DNA from 3 places in the Ensifer sp. M14 genome. Region 1 is predicted to be linked to each of the others. Evidence: riboswitches for the same ligand, from Rfam matches in the RefSeq annotation. Region 1 holds a riboswitch; each other region holds the start of a gene.

Region 1 (4,039 bases):
TCACTAGTGCCAGTTTCTTCTCCGCCGCCGGACTGACAGCATCACGCCATCCCCCAAAGACAAGGATGGAGAGAACGATGATCAGGATCCTCAACGGCAGGACACGCGGACAGCACCCACAGGCCATCGACGAGATGTTCAAGTTGCGCAAGCGCGTCTTTCACGACTTCCTGAAATGGGACGTTCAGACCGATGGGGAATGGGAGATCGACAACTACGACAAGTCGAACCCGCTCTACATCCTGTCCTATTCGCCCGACACCGGAAAGCTGCGCGGATCGTTGAGGCTGCTGCCGACGCTTGGCCCCAACATGCTGGACGATACCTTCCCGATCCTGCTTGGCGACAACCCGGAGATCCGCAGCGCGTCGATCTGGGAGTCGAGCCGCTTCTGCATCGACCCTGAGATTTCGCAGGACCGCGCCTCAAACCAGGTCACGGTCGCTGCTGCCGAACTGATGTGCGGCGTCGGCGAACTCGGGCTTGCCTCCGGCATCAGCCACATCGTTACGGTCACAGACGTCTTCCTCGAGCGGATGTTCCGACGCATGGGTTGCCCCGGCGAGCGCATCGGCGAACCGCACCGGATCGGCTCGGTCTATGCCGTGGCCGTCGCCTGGGAAGTGACACCGTCGCTGCTGAGCGCCATGAAGGCAGTCGCCGCGATCGAAGGCACGGTTCTCGAACGACCGATGTCGCTGGAAACGGCGCGCGCCGCCTGACATCGGATCGGCACCGTCCATTCGACCGAGAGGACGCAGCTGTTAACGCAATGCGAGGCTTGTCGTTGCACACGCAGTGACAAGCCTTATGATAGGGCTGAAACAGGAAATGCCGACGGCGACCGATCCCGGACAACAAGGGTGGCGCCCGCCCGGTTGCAGGAATGGACGTTCGCCCTTGTTCCGGAACATGAAAACCCTTGCGGCGGCGACTTTGCCGCTGCTTCTGGTTCTTGCCGATCCGGCGCTGGCCTCCAGCGTGTGCGACCGCCTGAACACAAAGCTTGCCGAACTGCCCGCGTCGTTCGCCACCACTGCCGATACGCGCGATTACGCGAGCGCAATTTCGAGGCAGAACATCGAACTGCGGCGGGCGCGCAACGATCGCCGCCGTGCCGGCTGCGGCACCGGCAGCGTCGTCGTGTTCAACGGCGGCGACCCGGATATCTGCGCCGATATCAACAGCCTGATCGCCGAGATGGAAGACAATCTCGATATCCTCAAGTCGGAGCGCCAGCAGCTGATCTCCGGCAACGGCGACGACACGCGTCGGCGCATCCTGGCCGCTCTCGAAATCAACGGCTGCTACGGCGACCGCGAGGAGTTCGCCAGCGCCGACCCGGACGAACCCGAGACGCATCGCAACATCCTGCGAGATCTGCCGCCGGAGGAATCCTACGGTCCGTTGCTGCGCGATGATGGTATGAGCCCCTACCCGGCGGAAAGCGGCGTCTATTCCGGCACGCTTCGCACCATGTGCGTGCGCACCTGCGATGGTGCCTTCTTCCCGATCTCGTCCGAGGCCAGTCCTGCGGACTTTGCCCGCGATGAACAGGCCTGTCGTGCCCGCTGCCCGGGCGCCGAAACGGAACTCTTCTTCCACGAGCTTGCGACCGAGGAGAGCGACCAGATGGTCTCCGCCTCGACAGGACGCCCCTACACCGAACTGCCGAACGCTTTTGCCTACAGGACACGTGGCGTCGGCACGCCCGGTATTTGCGGTTGCCAGATCCCGAAGACGGCCGCGACCACACCCAATGCCGGCGACAACCAGTCGTCGATCATCGTCATCGAAGGCAAGAAGGAGGCGGCAGCCCCGGCCGCAAAGGCGGCCGCGGCCGCTGAAGAGCGCCCTTACGATCCCGCCAAGAGCAAGGTGCGCGTCATCGGCCCGACGTTCCTTCCCCAGGAGGAGACGTCGATCGATCTTCGTCATCCAAAGGGCCCAGGGTACCAGCCGGTTCAGAACAACTGATCACGGCGTCTGCCTTCCGGCCTGTTCCCCAGCCCTCCTCGAAGACAAGGTCCTCCAAAGGCAGCCGCTGGCGCCAGCCCTTCACCGCCAGCTCCGGCTCCTGATAGAGGCGGTCGACATAGCCCAGGCAAAGCCAGGCAACGATCACGACATGGTCGGGTATGCCGAGGATCGCCTTGATCTCGTGTTCATGAAAGATACTGACCCAGCCGACGCCAACGCCTTCGGCGCGCGCGGCAAGCCAGAGGTTCTGGACGGCGCAAACGGTGGAATAGACATCCATGTCGGGATTGTGGGTGCGCCCGAGAACGACTGAGCCGCCACGCGTGCGATCACAGGTGACGCAGATGCTCAAGGGTGCCTTGCGGATACCCTCCAGTTTCAGCGAACGGTATTTCGACCGCTGATCACCATCGAACATCAAGACGGCTTCGTCATTGGCCCGGGCAAAAGCCTGCCAAACCCTCTCGCGCGTTTCCGGTTGCCGGACCAGAACAAAATTCCATGGCTGCATGAACCCCACCGATGGCGCCCGGTGCGCGGCATTGAGCAGGCGCATCACCAGATCGTCCGGCAAGGGGTCGGGCAGGAACTGATCCCGCACGTCGCGACGGGTCTCGATGGCACGATAGACGGCTTCGCGCTCGTCAAATGAAAAGGCTTCTGCAGCCGCAAGGCCGCCCTTCGCGTCAGTCAGCATCGTTCGATCCCCAACAATGCACAACCTTCCGCCGTCCGCGCGGGGTTCGGTCTATCTTGCCAGGCCGGTCTTCTGACTTCGGATCAACCGGCCGCCTCACCTTCCCAGATCGAATGAAGATCCAGTGGCAAGATCTTGAGAGAATTCAAGATCCACAGACGAAACCGTCCCCGTCACAGCGTTGGGCACGTTCCGGAATGACACCGGATTCCCGATTCTCCCGCGTCGCGGGCACCTGACGGTCGCATAAGGACACAGCCCATGGGGAATGACAAGCAAGCGCGATGTCACTTGCTCGCCACTCCACAGCACCACACGACAGGCTCAGATTTCAGAGCGCCGCCACCGGATGCGGCGAGCCGTCATAGCCGCCCCAGACCGACTGGTCGAAGCAGATGACCGACCCCGTCATCAGGCCGGATTCGTTTGAGGAGAGATAAGCGCAGGCACGCGCGACTTCCTTAGGGTCGACAAGCCGGCCGAAGGGCTGGCTGGCGGCCGCCTTTTCCAGCCAGTCGGCTGCAGCACCATGAAACTCGCGCTGGATGCGGTCTTCGCCCTCGGAGGCCATCCAGCCGATATTGAGGCCGTTGACGCGAATGCGGTTGCGCAAAAGGGCATAGGCGGTATTCTTGGTCAGCGTCTCCAGCGCACCCTTGGACGAGCAGTAGGCCGCAATGAACGGCTGGCCCGCCATCGCCGACATCGAACCGATATTGACGATCGTGCCCTGTGTGCCCTCCCTTCGCATCACCTTGACCGCCTCCTGCATCAGGAAAAACGGTGCACGCACATTGATGGCGAACATCCTGTCGAAGAGTTCGGGGCTGGTGTCGAGAATGGTGCCGCGGTCGGTGATTGCGGCCGCATTGACCAGTGCATCGACGCGACCGAAGGTGGCATCGCAGGCGCTGACGACCTTGCGCGCATCCCCGACCTTTTCGAGATCCGCCTCGACATAAAGCACCTGCGCGCCGCTCGCCTTGCGGATCTCAGCGGCCTTCGCCTCGCCCTTGGCAACGTTGCGTCCGCAGATGACGATGCCTTCAGCTCCGCGCTCGGCAAACAGGCCGGCAATCGTCGCGCCGAGCCCCTGCGTGCCGCCGGTGACGACGGCGATCTTGCCGTCGAGACGGGCGTATTGTTCGGTCATGAAATTCCTCCCGGGAATGAAGTTGGCGTGAAGACAGGCAATGGTCCCCGCCGCAGGCGCCGGGGACCTGACATATCGATATCTGCCGTTCAGCTCAGCTTGCGCTGTGTCTGCGCGTCAAGCGCTTTGCTGAAATCCGCGGCGCTCCATCCGCCCGCAAGCGCCTCATGCATCAGCTGTGCCTGGGTCTTCGGCGCGAGGCCACCGAT
Region 2 (4,039 bases), 1.9 Mb from region 1:
TCTGGCCGTTGATATCGACGATCCCGAAGAACTGCAGCCCGGCGGATGGCGGCAGGTTGCTGTCGACGCCTCCGCCGGATGCCTTGATGAAGCGCACGTCCGGGCCGAACGTCATGTCCAGCTCCTTCGGACCATAGGTGCCGGAATGCAAAGGGCCGGAGACGAACTCCCAGAACGGCAGGAAATCCTTGAAGGCTGCGCGCGACGGGTCGTAGTGATGCGCAGCGGTGTAATGCACGTCCGCCGTCAGCCAGACGAGGTTGTCGATGGCATTGTCCCTGATGAAACGCAGCAGGTCTGCGAATTCGGTTTCGCGTCCGGTCGGCGGACCATTATCGCCGTTGGCGATGGCGTCGGAACCGCGCCTGTTGGCGTAGTCGTCCCAGACGACGAGGCCGATCGGCATGTCGCAGGCAATCACCTTCCAGACGGCCCGCGAGGCGGCCAGCTCCCGCTTCAGCCAGTCCGCCTGCCGCCAGCCGAAGAGGCCCTCATCGCCCTCCCCCTGATTGGGGCCGCGATAGGACCGGAGATCGACGAAGAAGACATCGAGCAGCGGCCCATAGGCGATCTTGCGGAAGATGCGGCCGGGCTGCGTCGGGACGTTGCGGATCGGTGTCATCTCGTGAAACGCCCGCGCGGCGCGGGCGGCATAGACCGAAACGTCCTTTTCCGGATAGCGCGGATCGTCGCGAAGATCCGTCGAGGCCGACCAGTTGTTCAGAACCTCATGATCGTCCCATTGATAGAAAGTCGGGCAGACGGCGTTGAGGTCGCGGACATGCTCATCGAGCAAATTGTACTTCCATTGGCCGCGATACTCCTCGAGCGTGCGCGCCACGTCGCGCTTCTCATGCGTCACCACCCGGTTCTTCCAGACGCCGCCGTCTCGCAGTGAGATTTCGTCGGGAATGGGGTTGTCGGCGTAGATCGTGTCGCCGGAATGGATGAAGAAGTCCGGCTCGTGCAGGCGCATGGTCGAATAGGTCTTCATGCCGACATCGTCGATGCCCCAGCCCTGGCCGGCGGTATCGCCGGACCAGACGAAGCGGATCGAGCGCTTGCGCAACGGCGCGGTGCGAAACCGGCCGATGACCGGCTCCGACACCCGGTTGACGTCATAAAGATCGGTCGCGGTGAAGCGATAGAAGATGTCCTGGTCGGGCAGGAGATTGTCGAGTGCGCATTTCACCGCGCAATCCGTCTGTGGTGTCGCCGTGAGGTCCGCGAGGCGAACCGGATCGGAAAAGCTCTCGGTCGTCGAATATTCAAGCGTCACCCGCGACGGCCTGTCGACCCGCGTCCACACCATGCCGGAGCGTGTGTCGACATCCCCCGACTGCACACCATGGATGAATTCCGGCCGGCCATAGCCACGGGCATAAAACGGCGTTGCAAGACCGGAGGACGCCACGAGGCCGGCGGCACCGGCAGACAGAAGGAATGAGCGGCGGGTGAGCGTGGTGAGGATTTCGGCCAAACAAGCCTCCGGTTCGAGCCTCGCGAACGCTGTGTTTCGCGTGCCGGACCTTTGGCCAGACTGATGTCAGCGGCTTAACAGCGGCATGAAACTATTTGAACGGTTTCGCGACATTTCGGTGAACACGGCACCGTGCCACGCTTTACGGTAACCCGCCCCGACACGAGCGTAGCCGTGCCTTTTCCGTCGCCTGTCGGGTTGACGCAACGCCGACCGGGCCACTAAGGGTAGCGTCGACGGTTCCCCGAAGGATGACTCCGACGGGGATTAATAGGGAACACGGTGAGGACGACCCAAAAGGGACCGAGACCGTGGCTGCCCCCGCAACTGTAAGCGGAATGCCGGACACCCCAGTGGCGCGACAGCGCGCCATGCCACTGCGATCGCGTCACACGCGTTGCGGGAAGGCAGGTGGAAAGCGCTCCATCCGCGAGCCAGGAGACCTGCCGTCAAGCAGAAGATCCAACGTCACGGGCGGGGTTGCCCGGAACAGGAGTTGTCCATGATCCGCATATCCGGCGGCTTTGCGCGCCCTATCCCCGTCCTTCTCGACGTTCGCGATCGATTGTCTCCCGAAAATCGCCCGGCCGACTGTCGCCGCTTCGGCTGACCCTTTGCAGCTCACGAGAAGAGAGAATTCCCTTGAAAGCCATTTTGAATGCCGTCGGGCGCCATTGCCCATCCCTAGCCGTTTCCGTGGCCCTGCTTCTGACCGTCGCTCCCTCGACCGCTCTTTCGGCCGCGACGAGCTACCCCCTGACCTTAAAGAATTGCGGCCAGGAGGTTACCTTTAAGGCGGCGCCGACGCGCACCGCCTCGATCGGTCAGAGCACCACGGAAATTCTTTATCTTCTTGGCCTGGCAGACAAGGTCGTCGGCACCGCCGTGTGGATCGGCCCTGTTATCGACGGCTACGAGGACGTCAACAGCAAGGTGCCGCGGCTTGCCGACAACGACCCGAGTTTCGAAAGCGTCGTCGCCACCAAGCCGGATCTGGTGACCGCACAGTTCCAGTGGCATGTCGGGCCGGAAGGCATCGTCGCCACGCCGAAGCAGTTCGCCGAACTGTCGATCCCCGTCTATGTCTCTCCTGCCGATTGCGCCGCCAAGGACAATTCGGCCGGCGGCGACGGCGTGCGCCACAATGCCTTTTCGATGGACCTGATCTACCAGGAGATCGCTGAGCTCGCCGAGATCTTCGACGTGCAGGATCGAGGCGAAGCGCTGATCGCCAAGCTGAAGGCGCGCGAGGACGCCGCCCGCGGCAAGATCGCCAGTGCCGACGGCAAGCTGTCGGCGATCTTCTGGTTCTCCAGCGCCGAGATGGACATCGACCCCTATGTCGCCGGCACCAATGGCGCGCCCGGCTACATCCTGTCGGCGCTCGGCATCAAGAATGTCGTCTCGACCGAAGAGGAATGGCCGACCATCGGCTGGGAGACCATCGCCAAGGCCGACCCGAAGATCGTGGTCATCGGCAAGATGGATCGACGCCGCTTCCCGGCCGACGATTGGGAGCTGAAGATGAAGTTCCTGAAGTCCGACCCGGTCACCAGCCTGATGCCGGCGGTCAAGGCCGACCATATCGTCGTCATGGACGCACAGGCGATGAACCCGACGATCCGCACGATCGAGGGCATCGAGGTGCTTGCCGACGCGGTCGAAAAAGCCGGCCTGGCGAAGTGAGGTTTAGGCCTCTTTCGATCAATCGAACGGGCGCCGTCCTGACGGCGCTCGCAATGCTTTTCCTGGCGCTGGCGCTCGGAGCCGCCATCGGCGAAACCGCCATTCCGCTCGACGTCGTCGGCAAGACCGTCGCCAACCGTTTGTGGGGTGCCGGTTACCCGCTCGATGCGATCGACGAGGGCATCATCTGGAACTACCGCCTCAGCCGCGCGGTGGTGGCCGCCTGCTGCGGGGCGGCACTTTCGCTCTGCGGCGTGGTGCTGCAGGCATTGCTCCGCAATTCCCTGGCCGACCCCTATATCCTCGGCATTTCCGCCGGCGCATCGACCGGTGCCGTCGCCGTCGCCATTCTCGGCATCGGCGCGGGCATGCTGACGCTGTCGCTCGGCGCCTTCTTCGGCGCGGTCTTCGCCTTCGCGCTGGTCTCGCTGCTGGCGCTCCGAGCCGGTCGCGGCACCGGCGCCATCATTCTCGCAGGCGTCGCCGGCTCGCAGCTCTTCAACGCGCTCACCTCCTTCATCGTCACCAAATCGGCCAATGCCGAGCAGGCCCGCGGCATCATGTTCTGGCTGCTCGGCAATCTCTCGGGCGTGCGCTGGCCGGATGTGGCGCTGGCGCTGCCGGTGGCGCTCGGCGGCCTTCTCGTCTGCCTCTGGCACGCCCGCGCGCTCGACGCCTTCACCTTCGGTGCGGAATCGGCGGCCTCGCTCGGCATCCCGGTGAAGCGCATCTATGTCACCCTGATTTCGGCAACCGCGCTGATGACGGCGGTGATGGTCAGCATCGTCGGCTCCATCGGCTTCGTCGGCCTGGTCATCCCGCACGCGGCGCGCTTCCTGGTCGGCGTGCGCCACGGCCTTCTACTGCCGGCAG
Region 3 (4,039 bases), on a different contig from region 1:
AATCGGTGCTGTCCATCGCCGCGGCGATATTCAGCGAGCCGAGGTTGCAGGAAATGTCCTTGCCCATGTGCTTGTAGGACAGGTCGTCGTTATATTCGCTGGCTTCGCTGACCTGCAGGATTTCCGAGCAAAGGTTGCTCATGGTGATGCGGCCGGCGATCGGGTTGGCGCGGTTCACCGTGTCTTCGAACATGATGTAGGGATAACCCGACTCGAACTGGATTTCGGCCAGCACCTGGAAGAACTCGCGCGCCTTGATCTTCTTTTTGCGGATCCGGCTGTCGGCGACCATTTCCCGGTATTTTTCCGTGACCGAGATATCGGTGAAGGCAACGCCGTAGACGCGCTCCACGTCATAGGGCGAGAAAAGGTACATGTCCTCGTTGTTCTTGGCGAGCTCGAAGGTGATGTCTGGAACGACGACGCCGAGCGACAGAGTCTTGATGCGGATCTTCTCGTCGGCGTTCTCGCGCTTGGTATCGAGGAAACGCATGATGTCGGGGTGGTGGGCGTTGAGGTAGACCGCGCCTGCGCCCTGGCGCGCGCCGAGCTGGTTGGCGTAGGAGAACGAATCCTCCAGGAGCTTCATCACGGGAATGATGCCCGATGACTGGTTTTCGATCTGCTTGATAGGCGCGCCGGCTTCGCGGATGTTGGTGAGCGACAGGGCTACGCCGCCGCCACGTTTCGACAGCTGCAGCGCCGAGTTGATGCCGCGCGCGATGCTCTCCATATTGTCCTCGACCCTCAGCAGAAAGCAGGAGACGAGTTCGCCGCGCTGCTTCTTGCCGGCGTTGAGGAAGGTCGGCGTTGCCGGCTGGAAGCGGCCGGAGATGATCTCGTCGACCATGTCGCGCGCCAGCGCCTCGTCGCCGCGCGAAAGCGTCAGCGCCACCATGCACACCCGGTCCTCGTAGCGCTCCAGGTAGCGCTTCCCGTCGAAGGTCTTCAGCGTGTAGCTGGTGTAATATTTGAAAGCGCCAAGGAAGGTCGGGAAACGGAACTTCTTGTCATAGGCGTGATCGAACAGGTCGCGCACAAAATTGAACGAATACTGGTCGAGAACCTCCTGCTCGTAGTAGCCTTCGACCACGAGGTAATCGAGCTTCTCGCGCAGGTTATGGAAGAACACGGTGTTCTGGTTGACGTGCTGCAGGAAGTACTGCTTGGCGGCCAGCCGGTCCTTGTCGAGCTGTATCCGGCCGTCCTCGTCATAGAGGTTCAGCATCGCGTTCAGCGCGTGGTAATCGAGCGCCGCTTCCGTCGCCTTCAAGGGGCGTTCGAGTGTTGAGACGTCCAAAATCGTTCCATCCCGTTTTTGACATTGGCGACGTCCTCGTCGGTTCCCAGGAGCTCGAACCGGTAGAGATAGGGCACCTGGCACTTGGCGGAGATCACGTCGCCGGCGATCCCGTAGGTCGCGCCGAAATTGCTGTTGCCCGCGGCAATCACGCCGCGGATGTGGGAGCGGTTGTCCGCATCGTTCAAGAAACGGATCACCTGTTTGGGCACGGCGCCCCGGCCGTCGTCGCCGCAATAGGTCGGCACGACGAGCACATAGGGTTCCTTGATCTCAAGCGGCCCGTCGGCTGCGCTGACGGGGATGCGGATGGCGCGCAGGCCGAGCTTACCGACGAAGCGATGGGTGTTTTCCGAGCGGGTGGAAAAATAGACGATCAGGCCCATCGCCCGGCACCTTGGCTTTAGGACAGCGCGCTGATCTTGTCGGGGCGGAAGCCCGCCCAATGTTCAGGACCGGCAACGACGACGGGAAGCTGCAAGTAGCCGAGGCCCTTGACCGTCTGGAGCGCGTCCTCGTCGATCGAGATGTCGATCACCTCATAGTTGACGCCCTTGCGGTCGAGTGCGCGGTAGGTGGCGGTGCATTGGACGCAGGCGGGCTTGCTGTAGACGGTGACGTTCATTTCTTCCTCGTTGGGTCGGCTGGATCTGGGCATGAAAAGGCATGCGGGCGCGCGAACGCGCTCCGGCGAAAGGGCAGGGCTGGCAGGATGACGGCTTGCTCTGATCGAAACGACCGAGCGCACGTCTTCGTCAGGTGCGCGGGTTCCCGCGCCTCTTCATTGGCGAGTGATAGGAATTCGATGACGCGGACATGACTTCACCCCGAAGTTGAAGACGGCGCTTCCGGGGATACGTCGAGACAATCAGGCAGGGTTCATCCCGCCTCAATTACACTCTGACCCCTCCGGACACCCCGCCCGTGGACGTTTATTGATCGAGGCAGGTCTCCTGGCTCACGGGTCGGTGCTTCTGTCCGGACCTTCCCGAAGCATCATGCTTCAGTGGCCGAATGCTGGACAGTCGCTCGCCGTTTACAGTTGCGGGGGCAGCCACGGCTTAGCCAAGCAAAATCGCTAAAGCGCACCGTATTCCCATCTTCGCTCCCAATCCTTGCGAATCGGAAGAACCTCGAACACTAGATATAGTATATGGGTGTGAAATCTCGTCAATAGGTCTGGTGCTGCCGCGGTCGCTGGGAGCCGACAATATTTTTCCGGGTGTGGATAACGGGGAGTAAACGCGCGCTTCCGGCAATGCCTGTGGATGAGGGGCCGTCGCGACGGCTCCCTCGGTTGAAATCGTCAGGCTGCGAAAGCGGGAACCGGACGATTGTCCCGGTCGACAGCCACCATGATGAACGCGCCACGGGCAGTCAGCGTCCGTTTCCCGCCCATCAGGTCTTCGGACCACAATTCGACCTCGACCGTCGTCGAGCTTCGCCCTGTTTTCACGATCCGGGCGACAAGCTCGATGATCGAGCCAACGGTGATGCGGTGCTTGAAATCGATGCGCTGGCAGGAGGCGAGAACCGTCGTCTTGCGGCTTGCCCGCGTGGCCGCGACAAAGGCCGCCTTGGTCATCTGCGCCAGCGCGTCGCCGCCGAACATGGCCCCGAAGCTGTTGGCTTGGTCGGGAAAGACGATATCGACCATGCGCACGGCGTCGTCCTTTGTCGGACCGATCGTGGCGCTGTCGAGAGAGGGCAACGACCATTCGGCGTCCTTGCCTTCGGGCATTGCCACCATGGTGAACTGGCCGCGGGTGCAAAGATCGCGGGTACCGGCAATCAGATCCTCGGCGACCATGTCGACTTCGACCACCATCGAGCGCCGCCCGACCCGGACCCGGCGACCGCTGAAGCTGATGACGTGGCCGATACGAGCAGGGGCGCGGAAGTCGACGCGATCGCAGGACGCGGTGACGAAGGGAACGCGGCCGTGACGCGTGGCGACGATGAAGGCGATCCGGTCCATCAGCGCCAGACCGGCTCCGCCAAAGAGCGTGCCATGGTGATTGGCATCGCCGGGAAAAACGATGTCGATCAGGGTGGCAGGCGCCGGGGTTTCCCCCGGCGCCATTTCGACATTGCTATCGTCCGTCATACGTTCACGGCCTCTCGCCGGCCGGCAGCAAAGGATTGCCGCAGCGCCTGTGCCGCCTGCACCATGTTGACGAGGGCCGGGCGCACTTCCTCCCAGCGCCTCGTTTTCAGGCCGCAATCCGGATTGACCCAAATCTGCGCCGGTGTCAGCCCGTCCGTCGCCCTCTCGATCAGATGGACCATCTCATCGACCGTCGGCACGCGCGGCGAGTGGATGTCGTAAACGCCGGGGCCGATCTCGTTCGGATAGGCCTGATCGGTAAAGGCGCTGAGCAGTTCCATCTTCGAGCGCGAGGTCTCGATGGAGATGACATCGGCATCCATCGCAGCGATCGCCGCCATGATGTCGTTGAACTCCGAGTAGCACATGTGGGTGTGGATCTGGGTTTCGTCGCCGACACCGGAGGCGCTGATGCGGAAGCACTCGACCGCCCAGTCGAGATAGGCCTTTCGATCGGCCTGTCTCAGTGGCAGCCCCTCGCGCAGCGCCGGTTCGTCGATCTGGATCACGGCGATGCCGGCCGTTTCCAGATCGGTGACTTCATCGCGCAGCGCCAGCGCGATCTGCCGGCACACGATCGACCGGGGCAGGTCGTCGCGCACGAACGACCATTGCAGCATCGTCACCGGGCC

The links. Region 1 has a riboswitch for cobalamin ahead of bluB (5,6-dimethylbenzimidazole synthase). Riboswitches for the same ligand answer to the same signal wherever they lie in the genome.
Region 2: linked by a shared signal. The riboswitch ahead of BLJAPNOD_RS35565 (ABC transporter substrate-binding protein) and the one ahead of bluB (5,6-dimethylbenzimidazole synthase) in region 1 are both predicted to bind cobalamin.
Region 3: linked by a shared signal. The riboswitch ahead of nrdH (glutaredoxin-like protein NrdH) and the one ahead of bluB (5,6-dimethylbenzimidazole synthase) in region 1 are both predicted to bind cobalamin.

What each region holds. Positions count from the first base shown of each region.
Region 1 is NZ_QJNR01000004.1:2,757,577-2,761,615, reverse strand. It holds gene BLJAPNOD_RS13315 (acyl-homoserine-lactone synthase) at 78-722, shown strand; gene BLJAPNOD_RS13310 (DUF2865 domain-containing protein) at 913-1,977, shown strand; gene bluB (5,6-dimethylbenzimidazole synthase) at 1,886-2,677, opposite strand; cobalamin riboswitch at 2,722-2,931, opposite strand; gene BLJAPNOD_RS13300 (SDR family oxidoreductase) at 3,009-3,830, opposite strand; gene BLJAPNOD_RS13295 (phytanoyl-CoA dioxygenase family protein) at 3,920-4,039, opposite strand, start outside.
Region 2 is NZ_QJNR01000004.1:891,254-895,292, reverse strand. It holds gene BLJAPNOD_RS04340 (alkaline phosphatase) at 1-1,480, opposite strand, end outside; cobalamin riboswitch at 1,701-1,946, shown strand; gene BLJAPNOD_RS35565 (ABC transporter substrate-binding protein) at 2,177-3,166, shown strand; gene BLJAPNOD_RS04335 (iron chelate uptake ABC transporter family permease subunit) at 3,220-4,039, shown strand, end outside.
Region 3 is NZ_QJNR01000014.1:228,819-232,857, forward strand. It holds gene nrdE (class 1b ribonucleoside-diphosphate reductase subunit alpha) at 1-1,300, opposite strand, end outside; gene nrdI (class Ib ribonucleoside-diphosphate reductase assembly flavoprotein NrdI) at 1,270-1,686, opposite strand; gene nrdH (glutaredoxin-like protein NrdH) at 1,704-1,925, opposite strand; cobalamin riboswitch at 2,226-2,451, opposite strand; gene BLJAPNOD_RS29710 (acyl-CoA thioesterase) at 2,607-3,407, opposite strand; gene metE (5-methyltetrahydropteroyltriglutamate--homocysteine S-methyltransferase) at 3,404-4,039, opposite strand, start outside.